DNA from 2 places in the Rothia sp. HSID18069 genome. Region 1 is predicted to be linked to the other one. Evidence: riboswitches for the same ligand, from Rfam matches in the RefSeq annotation. Region 1 holds a riboswitch; the other holds the start of a gene.
What was found. Region 1 has a riboswitch for thiamine pyrophosphate ahead of D8M41_RS00225 (ECF transporter S component). Riboswitches for the same ligand answer to the same signal wherever they lie in the genome.
Positions count from the first base shown of each region.

Region 2: another riboswitch for thiamine pyrophosphate. It lies ahead of D8M41_RS04370 (bifunctional hydroxymethylpyrimidine kinase/phosphomethylpyrimidine kinase); the one in region 1 lies ahead of D8M41_RS00225 (ECF transporter S component).

Region 1 is NZ_RBMG01000001.1:36,775-48,568, forward strand. Features, by position in the region: gene D8M41_RS00175 (ThiF family adenylyltransferase) at 1-500, opposite strand, end outside; gene D8M41_RS00180 (thiazole synthase) at 491-1,246, opposite strand; gene thiS (sulfur carrier protein ThiS) at 1,252-1,449, opposite strand; gene thiO (glycine oxidase ThiO) at 1,509-2,564, opposite strand; gene D8M41_RS00195 (thiamine phosphate synthase) at 2,567-3,181, opposite strand; tRNA gene D8M41_RS00200 (tRNA-Gly) at 3,645-3,718, opposite strand; gene dcd (dCTP deaminase) at 3,918-4,517, shown strand; gene D8M41_RS00210 (hypothetical protein) at 4,561-5,925, shown strand; gene D8M41_RS00215 (MFS transporter) at 6,016-7,431, opposite strand; gene D8M41_RS00220 (DUF4235 domain-containing protein) at 7,583-7,822, opposite strand; TPP riboswitch at 8,062-8,161, shown strand; gene D8M41_RS00225 (ECF transporter S component) at 8,217-8,816, shown strand; gene D8M41_RS00230 (ABC transporter ATP-binding protein) at 8,847-10,478, shown strand; gene D8M41_RS00235 (energy-coupling factor transporter transmembrane component T family protein) at 10,475-11,275, shown strand; gene D8M41_RS00240 (hypothetical protein) at 11,282-11,755, shown strand.
Region 2 is NZ_RBMG01000001.1:997,067-1,008,860, reverse strand. Features, by position in the region: gene D8M41_RS04385 (metallophosphoesterase) at 1-236, opposite strand, end outside; gene D8M41_RS04380 (ABC transporter ATP-binding protein) at 395-2,251, shown strand; gene D8M41_RS04375 (ABC transporter ATP-binding protein) at 2,244-4,034, shown strand; TPP riboswitch at 4,126-4,249, shown strand; gene D8M41_RS04370 (bifunctional hydroxymethylpyrimidine kinase/phosphomethylpyrimidine kinase) at 4,347-5,990, shown strand; gene D8M41_RS04365 (DEAD/DEAH box helicase family protein) at 6,113-9,529, opposite strand; gene D8M41_RS04360 (DUF3644 domain-containing protein) at 10,277-11,311, opposite strand; gene D8M41_RS04355 (restriction endonuclease subunit S) at 11,322-11,794, opposite strand, start outside.

The sequences.
Region 1 (11,794 bases):
CCGGTTATCTCGGCGGCATCGGCAATCAAATATTTAGTCGCAAAGGTGTCGGTACAATCGACGATCACCGCCGGGTTCTCCTCGGCGAGCAGGTCAAGAATCCAGGATGCCTCCAGGTACCTTCGATACACCGTCACCGTGAGTGCCGGGGCAATCTCGCGGGCACGATGCGCGGCAACCTCAGCCTTCGCCCGGCCGCAATCGGCGGCACCGAACAACGGCTGGCGCTGCAGATTCGACAGCTCAATCACATCGTGATCGACGAGCGCAATCGACCCGACCCCTGCGGCGGCGAGCGCCTGCACCACCGGGCACCCCAGACCGCCCGCACCGATAACGAGCACATGCGCAGTGGCGACCGCCTGCTGGTCAAAACCGGGCAGACGATCCTGCCGCGATATGCGCTCAGCTTCGAGTGCCTGCGCCTGCGCGGGGTTCTTTGGCGCTAGAATCTGTGGTGTGCTAGGCACCGAAGAGCGATTATGTGAGGTCACATCCATGACACCAGACCCTCCGCCGGGGAGGAAGCCTTCGCGTGCTCGCGCTGGGGAATCCTGCCCGCGCCTCGCGCCAGATAGCCTGCCTCAACGGCGGCTTTCATGGCTTGTGCCATCGCCACCGGATCCTGCGCACGGTTGACCGCCGAGGCCAACAGCACGCCCGAGCAGCCCAGTTCCATCGCAAACGCGGCGTCCGATGCGGTGCCAACCCCCGCATCCAGCAGCACCGGAACCGTGGCGCGGGAGCAAATCAGCTCAATATTGTGCGGGTTCAAAATGCCCAGCCCCGTGCCGATGGGTGAGCCGAGCGGCATGACCGCCGCGACGCCCACATCCTCTAAACGCTTGGCGATCACCGGGTCATCAGAGGTGTACGCCATGACCGTGAAGCCTTCCGCCACCAGCGTTTCGCAGGCGGTCACGGTCTCGCACACATCCGGCAGCAGGGTGTCTTCGTCGCTAATCACCTCAACCTTAATCCACTTTGTCCCCAAGGCTTCGCGCGCGAGCCGGGCGGTGATAACGGTGTCGCGCGCGGTGCGGCACCCCGCCGTATTGGGTAGAGGCGCAATATTTAGCCTGGTCAGAAGCGGAAAAATAGGGGTACCCGAGGCGTGCCTGCGCATCGCGACCGTGGTCATCTCGGTGCCGGATGCGACCAGCGCCTTTTCGAGCAGGTCCATGCTGGTGGCGCCCCCGGAACCCATAATGAGCCGGGATGAGAACTCTTTCTCAGCAATAATCATGGCTTCTACCCGCCCTGAACTGCGGTCAGCGCATCGACCCTAGCGCCCTCGGGAACTTCGGTACTCGCCCACCGTGAACGCGGCACCACAGCACCATCGAGTGCGACAGCGACACCCTGATCGGTGCCCGCCTGCTGAAGAATCAGCGCCTCAAGATTCGGGGTAGAAATGTCTAATAGTTCGCCGTTATAGGTTATTTTCATGGGTTATTCCTCTCGTTGTTAGTGCACAAACTGGCGGTATGTACTAGCAAAATCGCGTATCAGCGCTCAAACCTCTTCGGCGAGCAGGGCGCGAACTCCGGCGGAATATCTCCGCCCAAGAACACCTCCGCACCGGCTTTCCCAGCGAGTGCTGCCAGTAAAATTCCGTGCCGAAAATACCCGTTTGAGATCAGCTGCCGCCGCCCAGTCGCCGTGGTACGGTCACCAAAGATTGGCAGGTCATCCGGGGTTCCGGGGCGCACCCCCACATTCGACTCGATAAGCTCGCATTCTTCCACCGCAGGAACCACCCGAATCGCATCTTTGAGCAGCTGATACACGCCGTCCACACTGGGGCGTGTGCGTGTGTCCTCGCGGCTTGTCGCACCGATACACACCTCACCGCCAGGCCGCGGAATCACATAAATGGGCCGACCATTCACGAACCCGCGCACCACATGCTCCACCAGCGGATGCGGTGTCTGCAAACGCAGAATATCACCGTAAACCGGCCGCAGCGGATACTGCCCCGCCGCACCCAAACCGGTGCACACAATATCCCCAAAATCCGGGTCAGTCACACGCTCACGCACAAACTCGACCCCGCGCGCCCTCAACGCCTTCACGAGAGCCTGCATAAACAGCCGAGGCGCCACCTGATGATCGCCCTCAATCAACGCCGCACCCGCCAAATCCGGGGCAAGCGCAGGTTCTAGGGCACGCGCCCGGCTCACGGGAATCGCCTCGGCACTGCGGTTGAGCGAACGGTAATACTCAGAAACATTGCGCAGATGCGCCGCATCCGCACGGTCACCCGCCACCACCAACGTGCCGGTCGTATCGTAGCCGGTGGGGGCGTCTGTTACCGCAGCGAGCCTGCGCATGAGCGAAGGGTACGCATTCGCGCTGGCAACCATGAGCGGGAAAAGCGCATCCTGCTGAAACTGCACTTCGGCAATAGGCGCGAGCATCCCACCCGCAAAATAGCTGGCACCCGTGCCGCACTCGCCGGGGGTTGGGTCATAGACGCACACCCGCTGGCCGCGTTCGGTAAGCTCAAAGGCGGTTACCAGCCCAATAACTCCGCCGCCCACCACGGTAATAGCCTCTGCCATGATTATGCCTGCAATTCCGGGTTTTCCACGAAGGCGCGTGCCATTGCAACCCCGGCAACCCCTGTTTCGCGAATGCTCGGGCAGTCTTGCGGCCAAATATCACCGATGGCGACCACCGGAACCTTCGAGAGCTCGGCAAGTTCACGCAGCCCTTCAACACCCAGCGGCGGGCGGTTTGAGGCTTTGGTCGGGGAGGGGCGGAACGGCCCGGCACCAATGTAGTCGATCAGGTGTGCAACGGTGTTGGCGCGCTCAACAAGCTCGCGGGTGCCGGTGGTGAGACCAATAATGGCGTGCTCACCCAGCAGACGGCGGGCATCGGCGACGGGCAGATCGTCTTGGCCGATATGCACCCCGTCGATGCGCACCCCGCGAGCGCGCAGGGCAAGGGCAACATCCACCCGGTCATCAATCAGTATCTTCTGGTGGGGGAGCGCGGTGCACGCAATCTCTTCGGCAAGGGCGTACAGGTCGCGGGCGCTGATGGGCTTGGAGCGCACCTGTATGCAGGTGGCGTGCCGTGCCCGCCGCACCGTTTCGACGGGGTTTTCGCCGGTGACTAGGTACAGTGAAAGGTCTAAAGGTGTGGTGGTTTTGGCGGTGCTGTTGGTTGTCATGGGACCACGATTCGACTGTGAAAGTAGTACTTCCTGCGTGCTCACGCGGGCGTTGCGGTGATTTTGCGACGACGCGGCACACGCAGATGTTTCTCATTCAGGCTAACACACAACCTTTATCGCGGTTCTTGGCGGCGTTTTTATTGCTCTGACACGCTGCCAAAACCACCTGCTCGCGGGTTAGTCAGGAAAATAAAAAAGCTCTGGTAAATACCAGAGCTTTTAAGAGCAGCTGACGGGCTGGAGGGTGCGGATTCCGAGCGAGCGAGGTACCAAATCCGCGCCTGGAAGCGATTCCCGTCTAAAATTGGGCACACGAAAACCCCTAACAGAAGCTAGGGGTTTATGAGAGCGGCTGACGGGCTGGAGGTAAAAAATCGTCCCTGATGGGGCGATTTTTTAGTGTAAGCGATTCCTGTAAGCCTAAAAAAGAGGTCTCCAGCCGTTAGGCTGGAGACACAAGTGGAGCGGCTGACGGGAATCGAACCCGCGTATCAGGCTTGGGAAGCGTGCGCTCTACCATTGAGCTACAGCCGCGTATCCGTAATGGACATATCTAGTGTAGCGTGTGTTTGGGTTTTTCGCATACCGGCCGGGTGCGTGCCTCATCACCCCGCCCGCTAGCACCCCGCCGCCGTGCTGTTCAGGATCGATGCGTGCGCAATTGTGCGGCACGCCCTAAAATTTGTGGCGCTTCGGTGCGCACGGGAGGGGATACACTAGGTATCCTTAGAGAGTGCTTATCTCAGACCGCGATATACGACAGGAAATTGCTGACGGGCGCATCGTGCTCGACCCGTTCGACGACTCGATGATTCAGCCAGCCAGTGTTGATGTGCGCATCGACCGTTTTTTCAGGCTGTTCGATAACCACAAGTACCCGTACATTGACCCGTCACAGCCGCAGGAAGACCTCACCCGCCTGGTTGAGGTTGCCCCCGATGAGCCTTTTATTCTGCACCCGGGTGAGTTTGTGCTCGGCTCCACCTACGAGCAGGTCACCCTCCCGGCCGATATCGCCGCCCGCCTGGAAGGTAAATCCTCCCTAGGCCGGCTGGGGCTGATGACTCACTCCACGGCCGGGTTCATCGACCCGGGCTTTTCGGGGCATGTGACCCTGGAACTGTCGAATATGGCGACTCTGCCGGTCATGCTGTGGCCGGGTTCTAAAGTGGGCCAGTTGTGCTTCTTCAGGCTCACGAGCGAGACTGAGCACCCTTACGGTTCGGGCGCTTACGGCAACCGCTACCAGGGTCAGCGCGGGCCCACGGCTTCGCGCAGCTATTTGAACTTTCACCGTACCGAGATTCCCGTTACTGAGAATCCCGCAGATTAGCCGGGGTTTATTGTCCTGATGGCTAAGAGAAAAGAGAATACTGTTGTTCCCTACAATGGTTGTGCGGCCCGCTGGCGCCCAACTGAAGGTGGTGTTTGGTCCCGGCGCTGACGAGCAGTTCGTGAGCAAGGTGGAGCAGATTTGGGCTACCCTCGACCCGGTGCTGTATGAGAGCGTTGAGGCGGCTATTGAGGCGACCCGCTCCGTGGCGCATATGCTCGTGGCGCATGATGGCAGCAGAAACCTGTTTGATGAGGTCCCGCAGCTGATGAACGGTTTCGAGACCATGCAGATGGTGAACGTCACCCGTGAGGCTGAGGCGCTGCAGTCCATGACATCCATGCTCACGGTCGCTATGATTCAGCAGCTGGTGGGTGGTTCTAAGGTGCTGCTGCATGCTGCCGCCATTGGTGACCCCGCCACGAAGCGTGCCATTACTTTGGTGGGGGCATCCGGCAGCGGTAAAACCACCGCCTCCCGCTACCTGGGGCAGCGTTTGGCGTACCTGACGGATGAGACCACCATTATTGAGCGCACCACCGGTGCCGTGGTGCCGTACCCGAAGCCGCTGTCGGTCATTGTTGCCCCCGACGAGCCGAAGGAGCAGCAGAACCCCGCCGAGCTGGGGCTGAACGTGGTTGCTGCGGATGATCACAGCTACCGTCTTGAGCGTGTGGTGATCATTGACCGCCGTGACGAGCCGACCTCCCCGCGTATTGAGCCGGTGCCGCTGGCGCAGGCGCTTATGACGATCTGTGAGCAGACCTCGGGGCTGATGTTCACCCGTGAGGGGCTGCGCAGCATCGCCGATGTGATTATTGAAAGCGGCGGTGCGTGGCGTCTGGTGTATTCGGAGGTGCAGCAGGCTGAGCCGCTGGTGTATCAGCTGCTTAGCGGTGAGGGGCTGCCGGAGCGTGAAGCCGAAGGGTACCAGACGTTTGAGCCCGCAGATGCCCTGCCGAACGTGTTCGCTAACGGTACTGTGACGGTGGCTCGTGCGCCCGGTAGTGAGGGGTACCTGGTGGGGGAGGAGACGTTCCTGCTGCACCGCGGTGAGGCCCTGAACGAGCTGTCGGGGTTCGCAGCCGAATGCTGGATCGCTGCTGAGCAGCAGATCTCTTCAGAGACGCACTATGAGCTGCTGTGCGAACTGTTTGAGGGTCTGCCGCGGGATGCGTACGATACGGTGATTACGCAGCTTTCTGAGGCGGGTATTGTGACGGTGCGCACGGTGGATGACCCGCTGTACACAGACCCTGAACCGGCTGAGCTGGATGCCGCCGACCCGGATGCGGCCGCCTCCGAAGAGGATGCTCCCGGTAGCGAAACCGCCGCAGAAGATACCGCAGAAGACGCCGATGGGACTCCCGCAGGGGACACCACTCAAAACGCGGAGGCCACCGAGTAGGCTGGTTCGCAGACTAACTAGGCACAAACGCACCGGCCGCATCACAGAGTTATTTTGTGATGCGGCCGGTGCGTTGCGGTATGCTGCCCCTTACCGCCGGTGGGCGGCCTTGTGCTCTTTCCTCTCCCGCTTCACCTGTTTCTTCTCCAGCCGGCGGGCTTTACGCTGCCGCAGCGCCTCCGGCGACTCCAGCGGCAGGAGCATGAGCAGCCCGGCCAGAATCACGATCATAATCCCCAAGATGCCCCACACCTGGGCGTTGAAAATCACCACGAAAACACCGAACAGCATGGGGGCTAAGAAGCTTGTGGCCCGCCCAGTTGTGGAGTACAAGCCGAACAGTTCACCTTCCGTACCCGGGTCGGCAATACGCGCCAGGAACGTGCGGGACGCCGACTGCGCCGGGCCCACAAACAGGCACAGCACCAGCGCGCACACCCAGAACGTGCCCGGGTACGGGAACAGCAGCAGCGGGGTGGCGGCCAGCAGAATACCCACCAGCGAGAACACAATAATTTTCTTCGGTCCCAGGTAGTCGTCCAGGTACCCGCCAAGGATCGCACCAATAGCGGCCACGGCGTTACCGGCAATACCGAAAATAATCACATCAGATGTGGTGAAACCGAACGTGCCCGCCGCCAGGATACCGCCGAACGTGAAAATGCCGGTCAGCCCGTCACGAAACACCGCGCTTGCCAGCAGAAAGTACAGGGTCTGCGGGGCGCTTTTCTGCAGCCGCACAATGGTGCGCCACAGCTCCCGGTACGAGGCGAACAGTCCACCCTGGCGGGCCGGGGAAAGCCGCGTAAAACCCCGTTCTAAGAACTTCAGCTCACGCACGGGCAGCACCTCCGGCAGGAACCGCTCCCGACGCCGCATCCGCACCAGCAGCGGCAGGCAGAACACCAGGCACCAGAACGCCGAGAACAGGGCGACCGCACGGATATTGAACGCATCGTCGGTGCTGAGCCGCAGCCCATTCGGTTCAAGCACGAACCCCCACAGCACCACACCCAGCGCCAGCACCCCGCCCAGGTACCCGGCCGACCAGCCAAGACCCGAGATTTTGCCGATATTATTCGGGGTTGAAACTCGTGGAAGCACAGCGTTGTAGTTCACGAATGCGAATTCACTGAACACGCTTGCCGCCGACACCAGGCTCACCCCCAGCCACAGGTACGCCGGGGAGGGCGCAACGAAAAAGCACAGTGCCGTCAACGCCACCAGCGAGAGCGTGTTCACACCCAACCAGAAGACGCCCTTACCCGTTTTATCGGCACGCTGGCCGGTGACCGGCGCCAACAGGGCGATGAAAAACCCCGCAATGGTCAGCCCCAGCGACAGCGCCGCAGAGGTGCCCTCCTTAGACCCGAAGTATGCGCTGGTGAGGTAGACCGTAAAAATGAAGGTGGTCATGATGGTGTCGAAACTTGACGATCCGACGTCCCAAAGCACCCATGAGGCCACCGAACGGCGGCTGGTGCTGTGGTCAGGTGTAGTAGCCATGTTCTTTGAAAAGCTGTCAGGCGGGCGCGACCGTGCGCATTCCGCGGGGATGTTTTGTGTGAAAAAGTGAAGGACACGCGGGCCGGTGCGGCGAACCCGCGCATCCCCTCAAAATACCCGCATCAGCGGGTGGTGTGCGGTACGGTACGCGCTACCGGGTGGGCAGGAAGCGACGCTGGGCGCGGGCAATACCAATGCTCACCAGCGTACCCACCACCGAGGTGAGCACCGCCCAAATAATAACGTTGCGCACGGTGTCTTCAGATTCGGGGGCGATAGTCGGCGGTTCATTGCCGGTAACACCCTTCCACACATAGCTCAAGCCCTTACCTACGAGAGCGGACGCGGCGAGGTTCACACCGGTGATGGCGATTTTGGCGACGGGGTTCATATAGTTTCTCCATTCGATAGAAATACCCTACCCTCTAGCGTATATGCTTTTACGCGGTTACGCGCACCCGGAGCGGATTTTTCAGGGTGTGATACCCGCCCCGCCACACCAAAAGCCACTTTCGGGCAGCTTCACGCCTATTACCCGCTATTCCTTGGGCAGAACACGGTCTTTGAGCGGGATTCACCAAAGCCTTCACCTGTATGTAGAATATGTATGGACCCCGGGTGGTACCCGGGCATTAACGACAGGGGAGCGCCCTACGGCGCTGAGAGTGCTACGCAGACCCTCGAACCTGATCCGGTTAGTACCGGTGTAGGGAGTCGACTATTCTCGATAACCCCGCCCACATACACGGGGCGAGGCTGTCCCCCTTCCAACGACGGGAGGAAAAATGTCACATAAATCTCGCCTCACATGGCGTGTGAACGAAATCGTGATCGTATCGGTCGTGGCGGTAGCCTGCGCCGTAGTGTTCTGGGTGTGGGATATTGGGGTGAGCCCGGCCGCTAAAACCATTTTCGCGGCCGTCCCCGAATACCAGCCCCTCATTGGCGGCGCCTGGCTGCTCGCCGGGGTGCTCGGCGGGTACCTGATCCGCAAACCCGGTGCCGCACTGTACTGCGAGGTGGTGGCCGCCTTCATTTCCGTGCTCCTGACCGGGGGCGCTTTCAGCGGTGAGATTCTGCTGGCGGGCCTCATCCAGGGTGTGGGTGCCGAAATCGCCTTTGCCGTGTTCGCATACCGGCGCTGGAACCTGCCGGTGGCGGTATTCGCCGGTGCGCTTGCGGGGCTGTTCATGGGCGGCAACGAAATCCTCATCTACTACCCGGATATGGACCCCACCAAAGCCGCAATCTACATCGTGTGCTCCGTGCTCTCGGGGCTGGTAATGTCCGGTATCGGCTCGTGGGCGCTCACTAAGGCGCTCGCGAAAACCGGTGTGCTCGCCTCCCTCGCCTCGGGGGCGCAAGCCCGCACCGTGCAGGCGTAACACCTCACTATTGCAGGAGAAAGGCACACCGTGAACACCACCACCGTGGGGCAGCACCGCACCGCAGAACCAGCAGGCTCAGCGGGGGCACGCATCGAACTGGACGGGTTCGGGTGGCACCACCCCGGCCGTGAAAAACCCGCGTTTTCGGGGATTACCCTGAGCATCGAACCCGGCCAGAAAGTGCTGCTGCTGGGGCCCTCCGGCGCCGGGAAATCCACCCTGCTGCACGCCCTAGCGGGGGTTATTCACGATGATGACGGGCACAGCCAGCTCGGTACCGCACGCATCGACGGGCACACACCCGCCGATGCGCGCGGAATAGTGGGGCTCATGCAGCAAGACCCGGAGTCGTCGGTGGTGCTGGCCCGCGTGGGCGACGATGTGGCCTTCGGCCCCGAAAACCTGTGCATTCCGCGCGAAGAAATCTGGGAGCGCGTCAGCCAAGCCCTGAGCGCCGTGAACCTGGAGCACCTGAGCCTGGACCACCCCACCAGCGCCCTCTCCGGCGGGCAGAAACAGCGCCTGGGGCTTGCCGGGATCCTGGCGATGCACCCGCGCGCCATCCTGCTGGATGAACCCACCGCCAACCTCGACCCGCAGGGGGTGCAGCAGGTGCGTGAGGCCGTGGTGCGGGCGGCCGCGCACACCGGGGCTACCCTCATCGTGGTGGAGCACCGGGTGAGCGTGTGGGCGCAGCACATGGACCGCGTGATCGTGCTCGGCTCCGGCGGAGGCATCACCCACGACGGCCCGCCCGAGCAGGTGCTTGATGAGGCCCGCGAAACCCTCATCGCCGACGGCGTGTGGGTGCCCGGCTACGTACCCGAAACACCCGGCACCCCAACGGCGCCAAAAGCCGAGCTGCTCTCCGCCGAAAACCTTGCTATCACGCGGGAATACCCCACCAAAAAACAGCTGCGTGCCCGCCGTAAACAGCTCAAAACCATGCCGGATGCCGCACCCGTGCGCATCAGCATGCCCACCCTGCGCGGCGGGGTGAACCTGAGCATCAGGCAGGGGGAGCACCTGAGTATCCTGGGCCCAAACGGTGTAGGAAAATCAACGCTTGCCCTCACCCTGGCCGGGCTGCTCTACGCCGCCGACGGCACCCTGTGTGCGCATCCGGCGCTGCAAAACCTCGCCCACGAGGCGCACCCCGCCAGCTGGGATGTGCCCTCATGGAACCCGGCGCAGCTGCTTGGGCGAATCGGGTACGTGTTTCAGGAACCCGAGTACCAGTTCGTGCGCGGCACCGTGCGTGAGGAGCTGCAGCTGGGCCCGCGCCGCCTAGCCGCTTTACGCCGTGAGCCCGTGGATGAGGGCGCGCTTGCTGCCGCCACCGAGTCCCTGGCTGAGCGGCTGCGCCTTAGCGGGCTGCTGGGTGCTAACCCGTTCACTCTTTCCGGTGGGGAGAAACGCCGCCTGTCGGTGGCCTCGGCGCTGGCGACCGCGCCCCGCGTGCTCATCCTGGATGAGCCCACGTTCGGGCAGGACGCCCACACTTGGGGTGAGCTGGTGCGCATTATTCGCGGGCTGCTGGCCGAAGGGACGGCGGTGCTGTCTATCACCCACGATATGGAGTTCACGGCTGCCCTGGGCGGGCGGAGCATCACCCTTGATGCGCCCGCCCGGGATGCTCAGGAAGGAAACCGCGCATGAACACGGACTTTTTCGGGCCAAGCGCCGAACGGAACAGCTGGTTTGGCGGGCTGAACGCGGGGGTGAAATGCGTGGTCACCGTGGTGCTTATCCTGGCGGCGATCCTCATTAAAGACCCGGTGAGCGCCACCGTCATGCTCGTCCTCGAACTGGTGGGGTTCACGGTGGTGGGTTTCCGCCCGGTCAACCTACTGGCCCGCGCCTGGCCCATCCTGGTGGCGGTGGCCAGCACCGGCTGGAGTGTGGCGATCCTGGTGAATAAGACCGGCCCCGTGATCCTCGACTTCGGGGTGAATAGTATTACGCAGGGTTCGCTGGCTGCCGCCGTCTCAATGATGCTCCGCTCCCTGGCGATGGTGCTGCCCACGTTCGCGTTCGTGCTCTCAACCGACCCCACAGACCTGGGGGATTCGCTGGCGCAGACCTTCCGGCTCCCGGCACGGTTTGTGCTGGCCGCGCTGGCGGCGCTGCGCCTGGTGGGAATCCTATTTGGGGAGTGGAACACGCTGGGGCAGGCGCGGCGTGCCCGCGGGCTGGGCGCGGGGCAGGGCCCGTGGGGGCGGCTGCGCACCGGTGCGGGGCAGATGTTCGCGCTGATGGTGCAGGCTATTAGGCGCGGCTCACGCCTGGCGGTCACCATGGAGGCACGCGGGTTCGGTGCGGGGGCGCGGTCGTGGGCGCGTGTGCCCGCCTATTCACGTCGGGATGCGTACCTGGTGGTGGCCTCAGTGGTGATTGTTGCGCTCGCGTATGGGGTGTCGTGGTGGCTGGGCGCCCTGCAGTTCCTGTGGGGGTAGCGGGCATTGAGCGCACTTGGTGGATGGAGGGCGGATTACCGCATGGATGTGTATGCTGCTGGCTTTACGGATATGCAGGTAACAGCTGCCGGCGAGACAGGGGAGTATTTTCTGCACGGCATCTTTAAACATATGCCGTTCTCCATCCAGCTGAGCCACCCTGCCGACTATCACGATGCTGATTTTGCGTTTGTCGCCCACACCATGAACCGTGCATCTGCGTACCGGCAGGACGCCGAACTATTTCTACAGAGCATCCTGGCTGAAAACCCGGGCGCATTAGGGGTCTCTGAGGGGGATCGTGCACCCGACGGGCCGCTTCTTTCGCTGCCGGAATTTATGTTCTATGAGGGCCGCAGCTGGTCTATTGTTTTTAGGGAAAGCCCGCTGCCTATTGCCGAGCCGTACGGCATACTCATTAACTTTTGTGATAGCAACATTATTGGTTTTGAGGATATATCCGGCGCAGAAGAAATATGACATGCTATTAGTAAGTCAGTTGAATGAAAACGCGGGACG
Region 2 (11,794 bases), 960 kb from region 1:
AAAATTGTTTCACCCATCGTCATTTTTGATTCAATAGCACCGTAAATAGCCGTCATGGCGAGTTTGCGGGCACGATCGGTCAGCGTGGTTAGCCTGCCCTCGAAAGAAAAACCAACACTTCCATAGAGGGAACGGAAATCTCCCATGTCAATGATGTAAGAGCGCCAATCTAGTGTGGGGCTGGGAAAAATACTGTCTATAGCCTGGTGGCCGAAGATAACAAAAAGTCTGCGCATGTTCTAATCCTTTCATGCTGTTGGTAAGTGCAGTATCTGCTGTAAAGCGTAGAAACCCCGCACACTGTAGTGTAATATACAACACATATAGAATAAATATGTTACCATCTGTATTTACTGAATGTATACGGAGGGGACGGCAGATAGCGAATACGATAATGACAGAAACAGCGGAATCAGCAGAACAAAACACCACAGAAAAAACAGCACACACCCACACAGACGCAGAAAACACACCCCAGCATCCCGTAAAAGCCCCCGCCGCAGACGAGCTGAAAAACAGGGTGTCATTACGGGTAACCCCGCCAGGGTACCGCTACCCCTGGCACCGCTGGGTGATTCCCATGGTAGGCGAAACCACGGCGGGTGTGGGCGCCGTCCTTATACCCGTTATTGTGGGCGTTTTCATTAACCAGCAGATCGTTGGCAACACCGCAGTTGCATGGCCGCTTTTCTGGGTGGTTGTAGCATCTATCATGGTGATTGCAGCCAATGAGTACTTCGGGTGGGGCGCTTCCCTCAGATTTGGATCGGAACTCGACCGGGACTGGCGCACCTATGTGAATGGTCTGCTGGGGCGTTCCCTCGCGAAAGCAGACCCCGGTGAGATGGTCACCGTTATGACGAAAGACATCCGGCGCGTCACTAACCTCTTTTTCTCCGTGCCGCTCTTCGCCAACGCTATTATTGTTGCCGCAATGGGTGCGGTAATGCTGTGGCTCATTAGTCCGCTCACTGCCATTATTACCTTCGTCGGAACTTTCATCGTGGTTGGTGCGCTCATCCAGTACTCTAAATTCCTGGAGAACAGGGTGGGTGTATACCGCACTAAAGATGGAGAGAACTCATCCCGTGCCTCAGACATCGCCACCGGGTTACGCACTATCACCGGGTTAGGGGCCGAACAACAAATGCGGGCACGCTACCGTGAAGGTGCTAACGCAGTGTTCGACTCCCTCATGGCTTATGAACGTATCCGCCGCTGGATGTTTTTCGTACGCGTACTCCTCACCGGCATAGTCACCCTGCTTGGTGTGGGGTTCGCACTTACCGGCCATGTTGAAGAAGGACGCTGGGTGCCTGACGTGCACGCCGCATCCCTGGTGACTGTTGCCTCCATTATCTCCATGATGGGCGGCCCCATCTGGATCTCCCAAAACTTCATCACAGAATGGCGGTACGCAAAAATTGGTCTGGCAAAAATAGCTCGGCTTGAAGGGTATGCGGGTGTTCGAAAAGGTGTGCTGAAAAAACCGCGCACAGACACCGAAATGGAGGAACTACAGGCAGAGGCCAACGCCCACGAAAGCACCACCCGTGTGCGGGTGCGAGAAGTATCAGCGCAAGCAGCCAACCAGCACATCATCTACATTAACCCGCGTGCGCACAATATGACCGCCCAAGACTATGCGCAGGCGCTCACCGCAGCACTACGAACCGGCAATAGCGTAGAGACACCCACCCCGCACAACACTCAAACGGAAGAGCGTGTGCTTCTGAGTGAATCAAACCCCATGATCTTCGCCGGAACCCTGCAAGAGCACCTACGCCTAGGGACCGTGCCGCCCGCCACCGCAGAAGCCGCCCGTGCAAAAGACGAATTTTTGCTCAAGATCACCGATTCCCGGGAAATTGCGCACCGGTTAGGCGGGCTCGACCCCGACGACTACTATGCTGCCCGCATCACCAGTGAAGGGGCTAACCTCTCGGGCGGGCAGCGCCAACGTTTAGCACTAGCCCGTGCTCTCGCCCAAGACGCCCAGATTCTCGTACTCACCGAACCCCTCAACTCAGTTGATGAGCCCAGCCAACGCTACATCTACGACCATTTAGAGCAGCACGTGGGCCAACCGGGGCTGCTCGAAAAAATAGCAAAAATATACATCGTCTCAACCACCGCCGAAGTGGTGCGCCGTATTGAACGCGACGGGTACGTGGTTGTAGAAGACGATGGCACCATCAAACCTTCAAGCACCACCGACAAACCCAAGAAACAGGAGGTGAACCGTGGCTAAACTACCCACCGAACCGCCCGAAGCAGTAGCCCGCATGATGGGCGCATATATTATCCACCACAAGGGCAGGGCAGCTTTCACCTTCTGCATATACCTATTCGCCAGTGTGATGGGCGCGGTCGTGCCCCTGCAGATCGGGGCTGTAGTCGATGAGGTGGTCGCTGGGAAATACACGGAATACCCGTGGAAGCCGCTAATGATTATTTTCGCGGCAACCTTTGCGGAGGCAATACTAATCTGCATCGCCATGTACAGTGCATCCCGGCTAGGTGCGCTCGTCACCCGAGAAGCCAGCATCGACACTATTGACGCCGCCCTTGACCTTGACGCGCGCACCGTCGAAGAATCCGGCAGTGGCGATCTGCTCACCCGCGTAACCGACGATCTCTCCTCGGCCTCCAACGCGGTCAGCTTCGATCTACTCGAAATCCTGTTCGTGGTGCTCTACTTTGTTGTTTCAATGGCCTCACTCGCAACACTGAGCATACCCATGAGCCTTATTTTCCTTCCCATGATTGTGGGGCTCGCGGTGCTCATGCGCCACTACCTGCCGCGTATGGCGCAGAAAAACCAGGTCGTGCAAGAAAACACGAGTGAACTCAATAGTGTGCTCACCGAAAACGTGCGCGGTGCCGCCACCATCCGTGAACTCGGGGTGCACTCAAGCCGTGAGAAAGTCTTCGATGACGGGAACAGGCACCGGTTCGAGGCGACCCTCCAAATGCAGCGCCTACGCCAAAGGTTCTACGTACTTGATGCCCTCAACGCCTGGTTTCCCACCATTGTGTGCCTGCTGTGGGGCAGCTTCTGCGTCATGCAAGGCTGGGCCAGTTGGGGTGCGGTGGCCACCGCCTCCATTATGGTGTTTAGCCTGCGCGTTATGGCAGATATTCTGGGGCATCACACTAACAATATTCGTCTGATGCTGGTGAACATGGGGCGCGTCTTCGGCGTGGTCAACCTGGCGAAAGCACAACGCGAAAAACGCACCGCAGAACGCAACGCAGCCCGCGAGAAGCTGCGCTCCAACCCGAATGAGGCGCCCGTCGATACGCACCTTATTGAACGAGCCGAAGCCGCCGGGCACTTCTCGCACGCCATCGAATGCCGTGGGGTGTCGTACGGGTACTCCTCCCAGGCGTTTGTGCTGGAAAACATTAACGTCACCATCTCACGCGGGGAGTGCCTGGCGTTGGTGGGCCGCTCCGGGTCAGGAAAAACCACCCTGGCACGGCTGATCGGCGGCTCGCTCACCGCACGAGAGGGCACCATCAGGGTGCTCGGCAAGCCCGTAGGGAACGGTGATTTCCCCACTGATGCGCATGTGGATGGCCGTCCCCGTCTGCTTGTATGCACCCAAGAGGCCCACATCTTTTTCGGTACGGTCGCCGATAATTTCACCGCCGTAGCCCCAGAAGCCACCGAGCAGCAGATCGGCCACACCCTAGATGCGGTGGGTGCCCGCTGGTGGCGCACCCTCCCTAAGGGGTTGAACACGCAGATCAGCGGCGGCGATTTTGAGCTGACCCGTGACCAGGTGCAGCAGCTGGCGCTGGCACGCATCGTACTGGCAAACCCGCACGCGGTGATCCTTGATGAATCGACCACGCAGCTTGAGCTGGTGGATGCGACCGAATCTTTACGCGCGGTCTTAGCTGACCGTGCCGTACTGATTATTTCCCATGATGCGCGTATCGCCTCCCTCGCTGACCGTGCTGTGCTGCTGGAGGATGGGAAAATCACTGCCGAAGGCACCCCAACCGAGATTTTTGAGCTGACCTAGCGGCGCGACCAAACAATAAGGCCCACATATACCCTGCGCCCATATATTACGGTGCACCTGCGGCACCCCAGTAGTGGGTGTGTTAGAGTGAAGAAGCGATATGGGGTGCCCCGAACCCACCGGTATACACGATATGATGCCGTGGCGCGGGCTGAGAAATACCCATTGAACCTGCTCTAGTTAGAACTAGCGAAGGGATATCGAACCATGGCAGAGCAGCCTTAAATCTTATTTCTCAAACACCGAACAACCATTCTTTTATACTGTGGTGCGCCAGCAGCGATGCCGTGCCGCCCCAAGGAGACTATAGCTATGACGCTACTAGACACATCGATACCTCGTGTGCTTTCCATTGCCGGAACCGACCCCACAGGCGGTGCTGGAATCCAGGCTGACCTCAAATCTATTGCCGCAAGCGGCGGTTACGGTATGTGCGCCACAACCGCGCTTGTCGCACAGAACACACAGGGGGTTCGCAGCATTTTTGCTCCACCTACCAAATTTTTAGAGGAACAGCTCGCGACAGTTTTCGACGATGTGACTGTGGATGCCGTTAAAATCGGTATGCTCGGCGATGTCGAAACCATCACCACCGTCAAGACCTGGCTTGCAGAACATCCGGTACCAGTGGTGGTACTTGACCCGGTGATGGTTGCCTCCAGCGGTGACCGCCTGATTAGTCAAGACGCCGAGCAGGCACTGCGTGAATTGGTGGCGCAGGCAGATGTTATCACCCCGAATATCGCCGAACTCGCGGTGCTCTGTGAGAGCAACCCTGCCCAGACTTTGGAGGAGGCTCACAACCAGGCAGCCCAGCTTGCCGGGAGCACCGGCACGATCGTGATTGTTAAGGGCGGCCATTTGACGGGGGAGGACGCCGGAAACTCGGCTGTTTTCCCTGATGGAACTCATACACATGTGGCTGTTGCCCGCATTCAAACGAAGAACACCCACGGCACAGGGTGCTCGCTCTCATCAAGTCTTGCTACCCGCCTTGGACTTGCCCTTGTGAACGGCAATAATGAACTGAACGCGCGAGTACTCACGAATGCGCTGGCATGGAGCACCCGGTGGCTCAACGAAGCTATTATCGCGGGTGAGGCACTGCACGTGGGCAACGGGCAGGGCCACGGGCCGGTTGATCATCAGACACGCGCTCGCCGTTTGGAGCGTGCAGCCGATACGAAACCGTGGGAACACTTGTATGCTGCTGAAGAGCTTACAGGTGAGAACCCCAAAAACTTGGTGAAACCCGCGCAGCAGAAACCCCCAGAGCCGAAGGTAACTCCGGCGGGCCCGTGGACCGCCGCCCTGTGGGAAGCCACCGGTGATATTTGGCGAGACATTCTCGATTTGCCGTTTATTCGCGGGCTGGGCGACGGCACGCTTGACGAGGATTTATTCGGCTTCTACCTTGACCAGGATGCGCAGTATCTTGCCCAGTATTCTCGCGCCTTAGCTACTCTTTCGGCACGTGCCAGCTCATCGCAGGGACAGGTGCATTGGGCGGCGGGCGCTCAGGCGGCGATTGTTGAGGAATCGCTTCTGCACGATGAATGGTTGGCGGCGCATCCTGCTATTCCCGCGGAGCAGGGCGGTATTCGGCGCGGTGCACCTTCGGCAGTGACAATGGGGTACACGAACTTTTTACGTGCTACTGCCGCTGGCGAGGATTATGTGGTGGGCGCAGCTGCGGCGCTTCCATGCTACTGGCTGTACCTTGAGATCGGTTACCGGCTCTTGGGGAAAACCCACGAGGAACACCCGTATAATGCCTGGATTTCGGTGTATGGCGGCGAAGAGTTCGCTGCAGATGTGCGCCGCTGCGTGGCGGTTGTTGAGGAAGCATTCGAGCAGGCTTCCCCCAGTCAGCGTGTTGCTGCTGCCCAAGCGTATATGAGCGCATGTCTGTACGAGCGTGACTTCTTCGACCAAGCACACCGGGCGTTACGGTAATAGCTGAACCCCTGCAATACACCCGAAGAACATAAACATGTTGCCCACCCGGATTCTGCAGACCGGGTGGGCAACATGTTTATGTGAATAAAACCATGTATTTAAGCGGATTACATGTATTTTTATGTATTTTGAGGTATGCCCTGGTTGAGAGCTTGCACAGTTGCTGCAACATCTCCTAGCCACGTGTAATCTAGCTGGCGGGTATCCACATAGGGTTCCCCAAAGATTGAGGCAGGCTCAACGGTACCATGCTTAACAAGTGCATCTGTCAGCATGGTGACGAGGCGTATTTGTTCTTCCGTTGCATCTTCTTGGATAAAAACTTTGAGGTGTTCTTGAACTGCTTCAAGGCTCATTCCCATTATTGACCGCAGGAATAGCCCAAGGTTCGGGTGGGATTCATGCATCGTAAGAATGTCAGTAACTGTGAACTCACCGGATGCCACGAACGCGGCGTCTAGTTCTTGTTCGTCTTCTTCGGTGAGGGCATATCCGTCCCGAGCTTTTTGCACCACAGCCATGCCCATAAGTGTCCGCATACGGTGAGCTATTTTTGCTTCGAATTCTGTGGGATCCACAGTGCCGGTGGTATTAGTCTGAATCTGGGCTTCTACACTTTCGAATGTGGTGTCAGCAAAATCTGTGTAGAACACTTTTCGCTCGTGCTTAGGCAGCAGGTGAATAATGCCGCGTACGTCTTCACGGATAGCTTCAAGGCGCGCGAGGGACACTTGCTCGTTCCATGCCTCTGAGAGCACATAGTCAAGGTGCGCTTTCTGCTTTTCAATGGCGGGAACCCTGTCAATCAATTCGGTGAGCGCCACCGCAATATCGCGGATACGCTCTAGACGTTTAGCGGCCGCAGCACTATTTCCTTCGACCAGATCTAACTGTAGAGTACGTACCGTGAGGTCGAAAGTGCGTGCTTCAGGGCTACCATCACCAATGTTGCCGCCGAGCTCTGCAAGGGAGAGCACATGTGCCTGACTCTGCGCATCCAGCTTAGTTGACCACACGTTTTCACTACTGAGGGCCTGAACAGCGGTAAGGTGTTTACGAACGAACGGACTTTCAGTATTTAACGAGCAGACAAACCCGCGCAACTGCTGTACCACTGCGGACCGTAGCACCTGGTAGTCGGCTTCTGCCACCTGACTATTCCCGGGGGAGTCGAGAGCGGTTAATAACGCCAGCGTGGTTTCGAGGGTGCGGGCCGCCTGCGATTTTTGGATGGTTCCTTCGGTGGTGGCAAGCTCATTGTTGAAGAACTCAATGTTTCGGCAGCAGTCGAATACCAGGAAGTCTTGCTTATGTGCGCCGGGCCCGAATATATCGGGGCATAGGCGAGTTCCACGCCCGATCATCTGCCAGTATTTGGCGTACGAACGCACTGCTTTGAAGAACACTAGGTTCAATACCTCGGGCACATCGACACCGGTGTCTAGCATGTCTACGCTAATGGCTACCTGTGGCATTTTCTGCGGGTCTGAGAAATCATCAATTAGTGCCTGTGCACGTTCAGTGCTGTGCGTGATTACGCGCGCGAATGATCCTCCGTAGTGTGGGTAGAGTGCATCAAACCGGGCTTTTAGGTATTGGGCGTGGTTCTGGTTGTGAGCAAAAATAATCGTTTTGCCCAGTTTATTACCGTTTTCAACCCGGTGTCCGCGTGTCATGAGCTCGTTAATCACATGGTCTACGGTTTGCTGATTGAACAGGTAGGTGTTAAGTAGCTGGGGCTCAATGTGGGTGGGTTTTTCGTCTGTTTCTTCGTCCCAGTCGATGAGATCCCATTTTTCTTTTTCCTCATCGGTGAGGGAGTCGTAGCGGATCCCTTCGGTGAGGAACTCGGTACCTAGGTTAATACCTCGTGGCGGCACCAGGTACCCTTCAGCCACGGCGGTTTCGAGCGGGTAATGGTCGGTTGGTTCGCCTTTATTCAGCTCGAATAGGGCGTAAGTATCCCTGTCTACTTCATCTTTGGGGGTGGCGGTGAGTCCAACCACGAGTGAGTCGAAGTATTCGAAGATTTGCCGGTATTTGGCGTAGACAGAGCGGTGTGCCTCGTCCACAATAATTAGGTCAAAGAACCCGGGCGAAAATTTACGCTGGTCAATGAGGGACATGATAGTTGGGTAGGTGCACCCATACACGCGCCCACTGGCGTTTTTATCAGTGAGCAGGTTGACCACGCTCAGCTCGGTTTTGAATTGTCCACGGAATGCGTTCACTGCCTGGGTGACTAGGTAAATACGGTCAGCTAAAAATAGCGTGTTTTTAACCCACCCGGCATCTGAGAGCATTTTGACGATTGCCATGGAAGTGCGGGTTTTACCAGTTCCGGTTGCCATGACCAGCAGAGCACGACGGCGGTTTTCTTCATCAAAGGCGTTACCGACAGCTCTAACAGCACGAATCTGGTAGGGGCGGTCAACAAGGGCTTCGCTGATGGGAGCGTTTTTGAGGGACTTGGCGTTGCGGCGCGCGTGCATGCGCTCCAGGTCGTCGCGGGTGGGGAACGCCAGGATAGCACGCGGTGGGTAGCCGGGTTTGCCATTGGGGTTGTGCTCCCATTTGTCCCAGAGGGTGTGGTCTGCGCCGTTGGTGGTGATAATGACGGGGTACACCCCGTACTGAGCGTACAGGCCACGCGCATAGAGTTCGGCCTGGTATTGCCCTTCGCTCGGGTCTCGTTTAGTGCGTTTTGCTTCGATGACCGCCAACGGTTTACCGTCAACGCCCCAGAGCACATAGTCTGCGCTTCCTGTCCCGAGCGTGCCGTCTTTGCGGATGGGGATGTTGGGTACGGGCACTTCTCGCAGGTTTTTAGCGGCGATATCCCACCCTGCGACTTCAAGCTCATAGTCGATGAGTGCGGCGCGGGTTTGTGCCTCGTCGTAGTCACGGATGTCTGTGGAGGCGGTGCCCGTGAAGGTGTGTTTGAGCCGTTCTTCGAGCTGGGCTAGGCGTTCTTGTAGGGCCTTGTTCTCTGTGTCTTTTTGGGCGAGTTGAGCCTGATGGGTTTTGCGGGTTTCTTCAAGTTCTTCAGCGAGCTGGATGAGCTCTTTTGACGTTTTAGGTTTAGGCGCGGTGCCTTGTATGTGCGGCACCTTGGCGAGGTCGAATACGGTGCGGGGGTCAATGTTTATTTCGTGGGGGCAGTGGTAGCGCACCGCCCAGATGAGTAGATGGTGCAGATCTAGTACGGCTTGGGCGGCGGCCTGTGGGGTGATGCGTTTGCCGTGTGCGGCGTCGTTGCCGATTCGGCGGATTAGGTGCATCTTAGTGGTGAGAGCCGGTACGGTGATGAGACGCAAGAACTCGGGGTTGCGTAATCTGTCGTTGAGGGTTGCATCGACCTTACCGTAGGGTAGTGGGATACTACGTACCCGGTACAGATAGTCGATGAGCTGTTCTAGGGTGATGCGCGAGTAGATTGCGGCCATAGGCGCATCAATGCGCAGGGCGCTTTCTGCTTTGAGAGCGTTCTGGTGCACCTCTGGGATGCTGATAGTGAGGAAATCAAAGTTGCTCATCGGTGTGCATACCTCGCGTGCGGTGAGTTGATGATACGCTTCAAGTGTACAACCCTCAGGATGCTGATAAGTTTATTCTTGTCACCGACATTGAAGCTGGTATTACCTGATCAAGGGTTGTTACCTAGAGACTAGAGAGTCCTACCTTGGAGCAAACTAGATGGAAGTACCTTCTGATCTCAAAAAATGAGAACTTGCTGGAAACCGTAGTGGATTATGCTGTAGTGTGTAGAGTACAGAGGCCAACTCGTGATGGACAAAAGCTGGGTTCCCGAATGGGAGTAAGGCTGGTGCTGAGAATTTCCTTTGCTCCTGGGGTTGGTCTCTGTAAAATATTTAGGGAGAGTTGTATTTCGGGCATCTTGCCCCTCGCATGTGTGACGAAAAAACAGCTATCTACTCTGTAAGAACATATAGTGGTGAAAGAAAGAACCAAACACCAATCACACACAAAAACCATTAGTTTCTCACCATAGATCTGGGCTCACCATCATCCAAGTTATGTTTATTTAGCGGGAAATACCGCTGGCTTGGGTCTAACTCACTAAATTATTTGTGTCTTTGAACGGGACACCATTAACACTCACCGATCGTCGGTGTCACAACCCGGATAGGTTCCTGGATCTGAAGGATATGTTGGCGGATAAAGGCGATAATGGGCCAGTTCTAGTCAGCCCGGTATGAACCTCGCCGACTCTGCGAGGGAGGCCTCTAATAATGGATAACTCTCATAACCTTCAAGGATTACTAAATTTTTTCCTTAAGTTTTTCAATAAGGATATCTAAGTTTGGTTCATTTGTAACTATCTCTACGGCGCAGTCAACAGCTTTTTGTGAGTAATAGTACCTTGAATTTTCTAAAGGTCTTGATTCATCATAAGAAAACTCTTGATTATTTTTCATATCATGAAATTGGATAATTAATTGCCAGTGGTAACTGTTAAATCTACTGCCATGTCGATCCTTATAGACTAAAGATACACCATCTTTTGCAAGTTTATTATTTATGGCATCTATTGCCCTATTGTGCGTGTAAGGAAATTTATTGCGTGGGTGTACAACTTGATTTATTTTTTGGATTTTGCTATTTGAAGATCCGTCGATGGATACAGATATATCCGCCTGAGATTTTTTCTTCGTTATATAAAAATTTGTATTTAGTGATTGAGAATATTTTGCATTTCCTTCTGTGTTTTTCTCATAAAATGAGTTTATAGAATTATTTCTATTGATTATTTTCTCAACTGTTTCAGGGGGATATTTAACTCTGATTTCCTCCTCATTAAAATCCTGGCGTGGGGCAGATATAAGTAAAAAGTTGTCAGGAAGAAAATCTGATGTCCGCTCCTGGTGTAGTGTAAATAGCAAATTTGAATAATTATTCACGCATGCCTGAATTAATGATCCGTATATAAGTTCATACTCTTCAACGATAAAATGTGTGTTTGTATTTCTAAGGTCGATAATTTGATTTAGATTTTGAACGATTGGATCTTTTAAGTTTGAGAAAGAAAATCTAACGCATTGTTCGAGTGAAATAGTTCTATTTGGGTTATCTGTATAGAATATTTTCTTTCCATCATGTTTCTTTATTAAGTGGGATTTGAGCATAAGTTCCCATGCGTTGCAGAGAAAAATGGAACATGCTTCTGAGCGGTATTTAATTGTTGGTTTATTCATAAGCTCAATGGAAAGAAGAAATGCTTCTTTGGATTTTTCTAATAACCTTTTTGCGAGTTCTTTATCGTTTTCAGAATGAATTGCATATTTATTTTCTGGCATATTCGACTCCTTAATGGGTGAAGAGATTGGATTGCAGGAAGGAAAAAATATCTTGAGAGACTTTTAGATGTGCTCGGACTAAAGCTTTTTCAGATTCAACAGAATCAATTTTCTTAATGAGTTCATACTGTATCTTCAGGTCAGGTACAGGAATCATAAGATCACTTCCATATTGTTTGGCGTTGATATTGGGTTGAGCAACTGCTTTCTGTGCCCTTTTTACCCATGAATCATACTCAGAAGTTTGTGTATATCTATACACAAACTCCGGTATAGCTATTGAAGGATCTGGGTGATATTTAATGAGATAACCTGCATATACATAGTTGTTAGAATTATCTCTGTGAATGTAGGTCTTCCCAACCGTTGCACCTGAACGCGCGAATAGAAGGTCACCAGAGTTTACAAAGTATTTCTCCCAATCTGAAAAGGTACCTGAAGGCGATTTTGGTTTTTTAGAAAGCGAACCGTCGCTTAAGATAT